Regions from separate parts of the Streptomyces sp. NPDC051561 genome, predicted to be linked through region 2. Evidence: riboswitches for the same ligand, from Rfam matches in the RefSeq annotation. Region 2 holds a riboswitch; each other region holds the start of a gene.
What was found. Region 2 has a riboswitch for thiamine pyrophosphate ahead of thiC (phosphomethylpyrimidine synthase ThiC). Riboswitches for the same ligand answer to the same signal wherever they lie in the genome.
Positions count from the first base shown of each region.

Region 1: linked by a shared signal. The riboswitch ahead of thiM (hydroxyethylthiazole kinase) and the one ahead of thiC (phosphomethylpyrimidine synthase ThiC) in region 2 are both predicted to bind thiamine pyrophosphate.
Region 3: linked by a shared signal. The riboswitch ahead of thiO (glycine oxidase ThiO) and the one ahead of thiC (phosphomethylpyrimidine synthase ThiC) in region 2 are both predicted to bind thiamine pyrophosphate.

Region 1 covers NZ_JBITDM010000035.1:28,414-30,673, forward strand. The annotation lists TPP riboswitch at 686-815, shown strand; gene thiM (hydroxyethylthiazole kinase) at 809-1,639, shown strand; gene thiE (thiamine phosphate synthase) at 1,867-2,260, shown strand, end outside.
Region 2 covers NZ_JBITDM010000010.1:41,671-43,930, forward strand. The annotation lists gene ACIA73_RS22475 (YibE/F family protein) at 1-1,055, opposite strand, end outside; TPP riboswitch at 1,129-1,265, shown strand; gene thiC (phosphomethylpyrimidine synthase ThiC) at 1,258-2,260, shown strand, end outside.
Region 3 covers NZ_JBITDM010000003.1:56,275-58,534, reverse strand. The annotation lists gene thiO (glycine oxidase ThiO) at 1-1,112, opposite strand, end outside; TPP riboswitch at 1,110-1,222, opposite strand; gene ACIA73_RS08265 (hypothetical protein) at 1,319-1,663, shown strand; gene ACIA73_RS08260 (NAD(P)/FAD-dependent oxidoreductase) at 1,759-2,260, shown strand, end outside.

The DNA of each region.
Region 1 (2,260 bases), on a different contig from region 2:
GCGGCGGCGTTCGGTGTCTTCGAGGTTGCCACCACCGTCAACACTGTCCGCTTGATCACTCGTTGGTGTTGGTGGTGCGAGCCCGCCGCACGGTGACCGCTTGATAGTCCAGAGCCGTCAGAGCTCCCGAGGAGACCGGGGCCCGTGGGGTGCGCTGGTGCTATGAACGGCTAGCGAGGTGGCGGACCGACCGGATGGTCGAGTCCTGGAATCAGGTCGCCGCGTGGCCCGCATGCGCTCGCGACCAGCGCGACCGCATCCCGCTTGAACTCTTCTGAATACCGGGCAGTACCCACCAGAACACCTCCTGACCGGATCCCACAATCCGGCTCTCAAGAGATGTCCACAATCCGTGGCAAACCCCAGTATTCACTTGCTCCCGTACTACACCCGGTGAATCACACCGGCCTCGGTCGGTGCGGAGCCGTGTCGGGTCGACCGCTGCGCGGTCGGGACCGGGTGGCACACCGAACTCCCCTGCCGGCGGGGCCTGTTCTCGCGGCCTGTGCACAGTGTGGGTGGACTGCTCGCCGGAGTGTGGCCCAAGGCCTGGACAGGGCTGAAAAGTGCCCGTTGTTCGCTGGAGGTTCGCTGGACGGCGCCAGCCGGTTCCGTCCGCAGATCCCTGTCGTTTCGTGTGGTGCCCCGAGTGCGAACTCCCGTTCGTGAAGGAGGTACATTGCGTAGCGACCACCGCGGGAGCTCGGGAGTAGCCGGGCTGAGAGGGCGGACGGGAGTTGTTTGCTCCCCTTTCCGCCGACCGCATGAACCTGGACCGGGTAATGCCGGCGTAGGAAGGGTGTTGACGATGGATCCTGCCGTCATATCCGCTCAGCGCGGCGCTGCCGTCTCCCGTGATGCGGTGGCGGACGTGATCGCGTCGCTGCGGGCCTCCGCACCCCTCGTGCACTGCCTGACCAACGTCGTGGTGTCGCAGTTCACCGCGAACGTACTGCTCGCCGCAGGGGCCACCCCCGCGATGGTGCACAGCGCGGAGGAGGCCGGAGCACTGGCCCGGGTGGCCGGGGGTGTCCTGGTGAACCTGGGGACGGTGACGTCCGTGACGGCCGAGGCGATGCGTGTCGCGGTCGGGGAAGCGGGAGGGGCCGGGCGGCCGTGGGTGCTCGACCCGGTGGCCGTCGGTCCGCTGCCCTGGCGCACCGCACTCGCCCGTGAACTGCTGGACAGCGCGCCCCCGGCGGTCGTTCGCGGCAATCCTTCCGAGATCCTGGCGCTGGACGGCGGCCCGGGCGGGCGCGGCGTGGACAGCACGGACGTACCCGAGGCGGCACTCGCCGCGGCCACCGCGCTGGCCAGGCGTTACGGCTGCGCGGTGGCGGTGAGCGGCCCGGAGGACGTCCTCACGGACGGGACGCGGGTGGTGCGCCTGGCCAACGGGCACCCGCTGCTGCCTCTGGTGACGGGAACGGGCTGTGCGCTGGGTGCTCTGGTGGCCGCCTGTACGGCCGTCACCGGCGACGCGCTGCTGGCCGCCGCTGCCGCGACCTGTCTGCTCACCGTGGCCGCGGAGGACGCCGCTACCCGCTCTGCGGGGCCCGGCACGTTCGCGGTCGCACTGATCGACGCTCTGTACGAGCTCGGCCCTGACCGACTCACCGAGGCAGTCAACCTGCGCTGAGCAGGCGGGTGTTGAGGGGTTCTGTGATGAGCGGCGGCCTGGACGCCACCCGCTGAACAGCCTGCGCCCGCCCGGGGGGCGACCCCGACACCAGCCGACCTCCCCTCCCCCACGCTCCCGCCTGTGGACGACTCAAGGTTCCTGCACGCCAGGGCCCTTCCTTGCCCTGTGCCTCCCGATGCGCTTCCCATGCCCCCCCCGGCAGGGAGACCACCAAGGACCCACCCATGCGACCTTCTCTCGACCTGTCCCTGTACCTCGTCACCGACACCCGCCTCTGCGGCGACCGTGGTGTCGCCGCCACCGTGGCAGCCGCCGTCAAGGGCGGTGTCACCGCTGTCCAGTTGCGCGATTCGGACGCGGACGCCCGCACGCTGTTCTCGCTCGGCCGGGCGATCCAGGCCGAGCTCGTCGGCACCGGCGTCCCCCTGATCGTCAACGACCGCCTGGACGTCGCGGTCTGGCTGGACGCCGACGGCGTCCACCTCGGGCAGCGGGACGTCTCCCCCGAGACCGCCCGGCGCCTGCTCGGCCCCCATGCGTACGTCGGCCTGTCCGTCAGCCGCCCCGAGCAGCTGGCGCACGTGCCGGACGCCGTCGACCACCTCGGGGTCGGCCCGG
Region 2 (2,260 bases):
GCTCGCGGGCCCATCCTCGGGTCGGCCTGGTGGAGTTCCCACACCGCGGAGGTCTGGGTGACCGTGACGTCGTCGAGGACACCGAGCGAGCCGATGATGACGCCGGCGAGGAGCAGGCCGCTCATGTCGATCGACGGGTAGAGGCTGTGGATCAGCCCGGTGTTGTCGTCGATGTTGCCCGACAGGAACGCCCAGCCGATGAAGAGCGAGCCGAGCAGCCCGATCAGCAGCAGCGAGATCAGCGTGCCGATGACGGCCACGGAGGTGCGGGCGGTGAACCCGTGGCAGGCGTACAGCGCGATCAGCATGATGGCGCTGGCCCCGACCACCGCCACCACCAGCGGATTCGACCCCTGAAGGATGGCCGGGAGGATGAACAGCGTCAGCACCGCGAAGGAAGCGACCAGCGCGACCAGCGCCATCAGCCCCTTCATCCGGCCGACCAGCACCACCGCCACGGCGAAGATCCCGGCGAGCAGGGTGAGCGGAAGCTTCCGGTTCACGTCGATGACGGAGTACTGCAGATCCTTGGGCGCGTCGGGCGCGTACGCGACGACGACTCCCTGACCCTGTTTCAACTGCCGTGGGGCGCCGGGCTGGACGATCTCGGTGAAGGTGCGGCCCTTGTCCGCACCCGATTCGACCTCGATCGTCGCCTTCTTGCAGGTTCCCTTGTCGGGCGCGGCGGAGGGGCCGCCTCCGCCCGGGTCAGCGGTTCCGGTGCCGGGGGTCTGGGGGGACTGCGGGGCGACATTGGCGTCCTTGCAGTCGATGTTCTGGACCTGGACGACCTGCCCCTTCTCGGTCTGCCGGTCGAAGCCGACCCCGGTGCGCTCGTGGGCGGGCGCCCCTCCCGGCCAGAGCATCGTGAGCCCGACCAGAACCGCCGTGGCGAAGGGGATCAGCACCGCCGCGATCACCTTGCGCAGGTGCTTGGAGACGGGCGCCGCAGGGCCGTGACTGTGGCTGTGGCTATGCGAGGGAACAGGTGGGACGGGGGGCTGAGGGGGCGTCTGCGGGGACGGGTCGTGTGGGGGTGGCTGCGGTGGGGTCACCGACCGATCATCGCAAGAACGGCAGGGGCCCTCTGTTCAGCGTGGCCGGGATGGCGTTAGCGTGGGGCAAAACCTTTGCACACGCGGGAGCTCGGAGCACCGGGCTGAGAGGGCGCTGACCTCCGTACACATGCGTACGGACAACGGCTGCGTCGACCGCCGAACCTGTTACCGGGTAATGCCGGCGTAGGGAGTAGGTCTCATGACCACGATGGATGCACGCACGCCTGCCCACGGCGAGAACCGCCGCGACAACGCCGCCGAGGGTGAGCGGAAGCCCGGCTGGCACAAGGGATACGTCGACGGCTCGCGCCCCGACCTCCGGGTGCCGGTCCGTCAGGTGCACCTGACCAACGGCAAGGACGTGACGCTGTACGACACGTCCGGCCCGTACACCGACCCGTCGATCGAGACGGACGTGCGCCGCGGACTCGCACCGCTGCGCGAGAACTGGATCATCAGCCGGGGCGACACCGAGGAGTACGCGGGCAGGCCGGCCCGCCCCGAGGACGACGGCATCAAGCACACCTCGCCGCGCGGCGGACTCAAGAACCTGGACGCGGTCTTCCCCGGCCGCCCCCGCCAGCCCCGCCGGGGCCGCGACGGCCGCGCGGTGACCCAGCTCGCGTACGCACGGCGCGGTGAGATCACCCCGGAGATGGAGTACGTGGCCATCCGGGAGAATGTTGCGCCCGAGGTCGTACGGGAGGAAATCGCCGCCGGGCGCGCGGTGTTGCCCGCGAACGTGAACCACCCGGAGATCGAGCCGATGATCATCGGCAAGCGGTTCCTGGTGAAAGTCAACGCAAACATCGGCAATTCCGCGGTCACCTCCTCCATCGAGGAGGAGGTGGACAAGATGACCTGGGCGACCAAGTGGGGCGCCGACACGGTCATGGACCTCTCCACCGGCCGCAACATCCACACCACCCGCGAGTGGATCCTGCGCAACGCGCCGGTCCCGATCGGCACCGTCCCGCTCTACCAGGCACTCGAAAAGGTCGACGGCCGCGCCGAGGACCTGACCTGGGAGATCTACAAGGACACCATCATCGAGCAGGCCGAGCAGGGCGTGGACTACATGACGGTCCACGCGGGCGTGCGTCTCGCCTACGTCCCGATGACCGCGCGCCGCAAGACCGGCATCGTCTCGCGCGGCGGTTCGATCATGGCAGCCTGGTGCCTGGCGCACCACAAGGAGTCGT
Region 3 (2,260 bases), on a different contig from region 2:
TCGTGGATGAGTTCACCCGTGGTCAGCACCTCCGCCATCACCTCCCCGGTGATCGGGGTCAGCAGCACCCCGTTGCGGTAGTGCCCGGTGGCCAGGTGCAGGCCGGGCAGGGCGGTGGGGCCCAGCAGCGGGGCGTTGTCGGGGGAGGCGGGGCGCAGGCCCGCGCGGGTCTCGGTGAGCGGGAGTTCGGTGATGCCGGGGACCAGTTCATGGGCGTCGCGCAGCAGCTCGTAGACGCCGCCCGCGGTGACCGTGGTGTCCCAGCCGAGCTCCTCGGTGGTGGCGCCGACGACGAGTTCGCCGTTCTCGCGCGGAACCAGGTAGACGTGGCTGCCGCGCACCACCGCCCGAACCGTCCGGCTCAGGAACGGGGCGTACGCGGGCGGCACCGTCAGCCGCAGCACCTGCCCCTTCACCGGACGTACCGGCACGAGCACCTCGTCCGGCACCCCGGCGAGCTGCCCGCTGAGGCTCCCGGCGGCGAGCACCACCTGGTCGGCGACCAGCTCGGTGCCGTCCGCGAGCAGTGCGCCGGCCGCCCGGTCCCGCACGACACGAAGTGCGGTGACGGTCGTACGGTGCACGGTCACCCCGGCCCGCTCGCAGGCCGTCAGCAGGGCGGCGGCCAGCCGGCGGGGGTCGATCTGGTGGTCGCCGTCCACCCGCAGCCCGCCGCGCACGCCCGGCGCCAGCATCGGCTCCAGCCGGCGGCACTCGCGCCCGCTCAGCCACTCCGACTCCAGGCCGGACTGCCGTTGCAGGGCGTGCAGGTCGCGCAGGTGGGCGCGGTCGTCGGCGTCCAGGGCGACGGCCAGCGTGCCGCACGCGCGGTAGCCGGTGCCCAGGCCGGTCGCCTCCTCCAGCTCCGCGACGAAGTCCGGATAGCGGCGGGCGGAGGCCAGGTTGAGGCCGAGCAGAGTCTGCTCGCCGTAGTGGAGTTCGGTGACGGCGGCGAGCATTCCGGCCGCCACCCGGGCGGCGCCGCCACCCGGTTCGGGGTCGATGAGCGCGGTGCGCAGACCGCGCCCGGCGGCCCGCCAGGCCGTGACGAGGCCGATGATTCCGCCCCCGACGACCAGGACGTCGTAAGGCTTTCTCGGATATGTGTGCATGGGCGTCCAGCCCCTCCCTTCGCCGGCATGACCCGGATCAGGTTCGTACGGTCGGAGGCCTGGTCAGCCTCCCTCTCAGCCCGGTCGGCCGGGCTCCCGTGAGTGCGGTCTTCTATTGTTCTGGGAGTTCGGGGGCGTCCCCCGGGAATGGTTTCCGGTCGCCACCCTAGTGGTTGGCCTCAACAGGCTCTGAGGGAGCGGTCGCTGTGCCTCGTTCACTGGACGGACTCGTCCTCGCACCGGTCGCCGACCAGGCGCCGGGGCAGGTCGGTACCCGTACCCGGTTCCACTATCACGAGCAGGACGGCCGGATCTGGGCCGAGTACACGGGCGGTGACGTCGTACGCGGGCACCTGGTGGGCACGCGCGCGGGGGACCGGCTCGACTTCCGCTACGTACAGCTGAAGCAGGATGGAACGACGTCTTCTGGGCATTGTCTGTCCACGGTCACGCTCCTCGCGGACGGTCGAGTGCGGCTGGAGGAGCGCTGGGCATGGGAGTCCCAGGAGGGCAGCGGCACCAGCACGGTCGAGGAAGTGCCCGCCGGGTGAGGCCCCGGCCGAGGGGGCCTGTCCCTGACGGTCTGTCAGATACGTAAGGTGGTCGGGTGAGCGAGCAGAAGCGAATCGTCGTCGTCGGCGCGGGCATGGCCGGGGTGCAGACCGCTGTCGCCCTGCGCGAGCAGGGCTTCGCGGGGTCCCTGGTACTGATCGGGGCCGAACCGCACCAGCCGTACGACCGGCCGCCGCTGTCCAAGGCGGTACTGCTCGGCAAGGCCGAGGGCTCGGCCTTCGAGGTCGACTTCGCGGCGCTCGGCGTGGAGCTGCGCCTCGGCTGCGAGGTGACGGGGGTACGTCCCGCCGACCGCGAGATCGACACCCTGACCGGCCCGCTGCCGTACGACACCCTGGTGCTGGCCACCGGCGCGGACCCCCTCACCCTGCCCGGCACCGTCGGCGTCCCCGGCGTCCATCTGCTGCGCACCCTGGACGACGCGCAGCGGCTGCGGCCGGTGCTGGACGCGCAGAGCGAGGTGGTGGTGGTCGGGGCGGGCTGGATCGGCGCCGAGTTCACCACCGCCGCCCGCGAGGCCGGCTGCAAGGTGACCGTGGTGGAGGCCGCCGACCGGCCGCTCGCCGGGACGATGC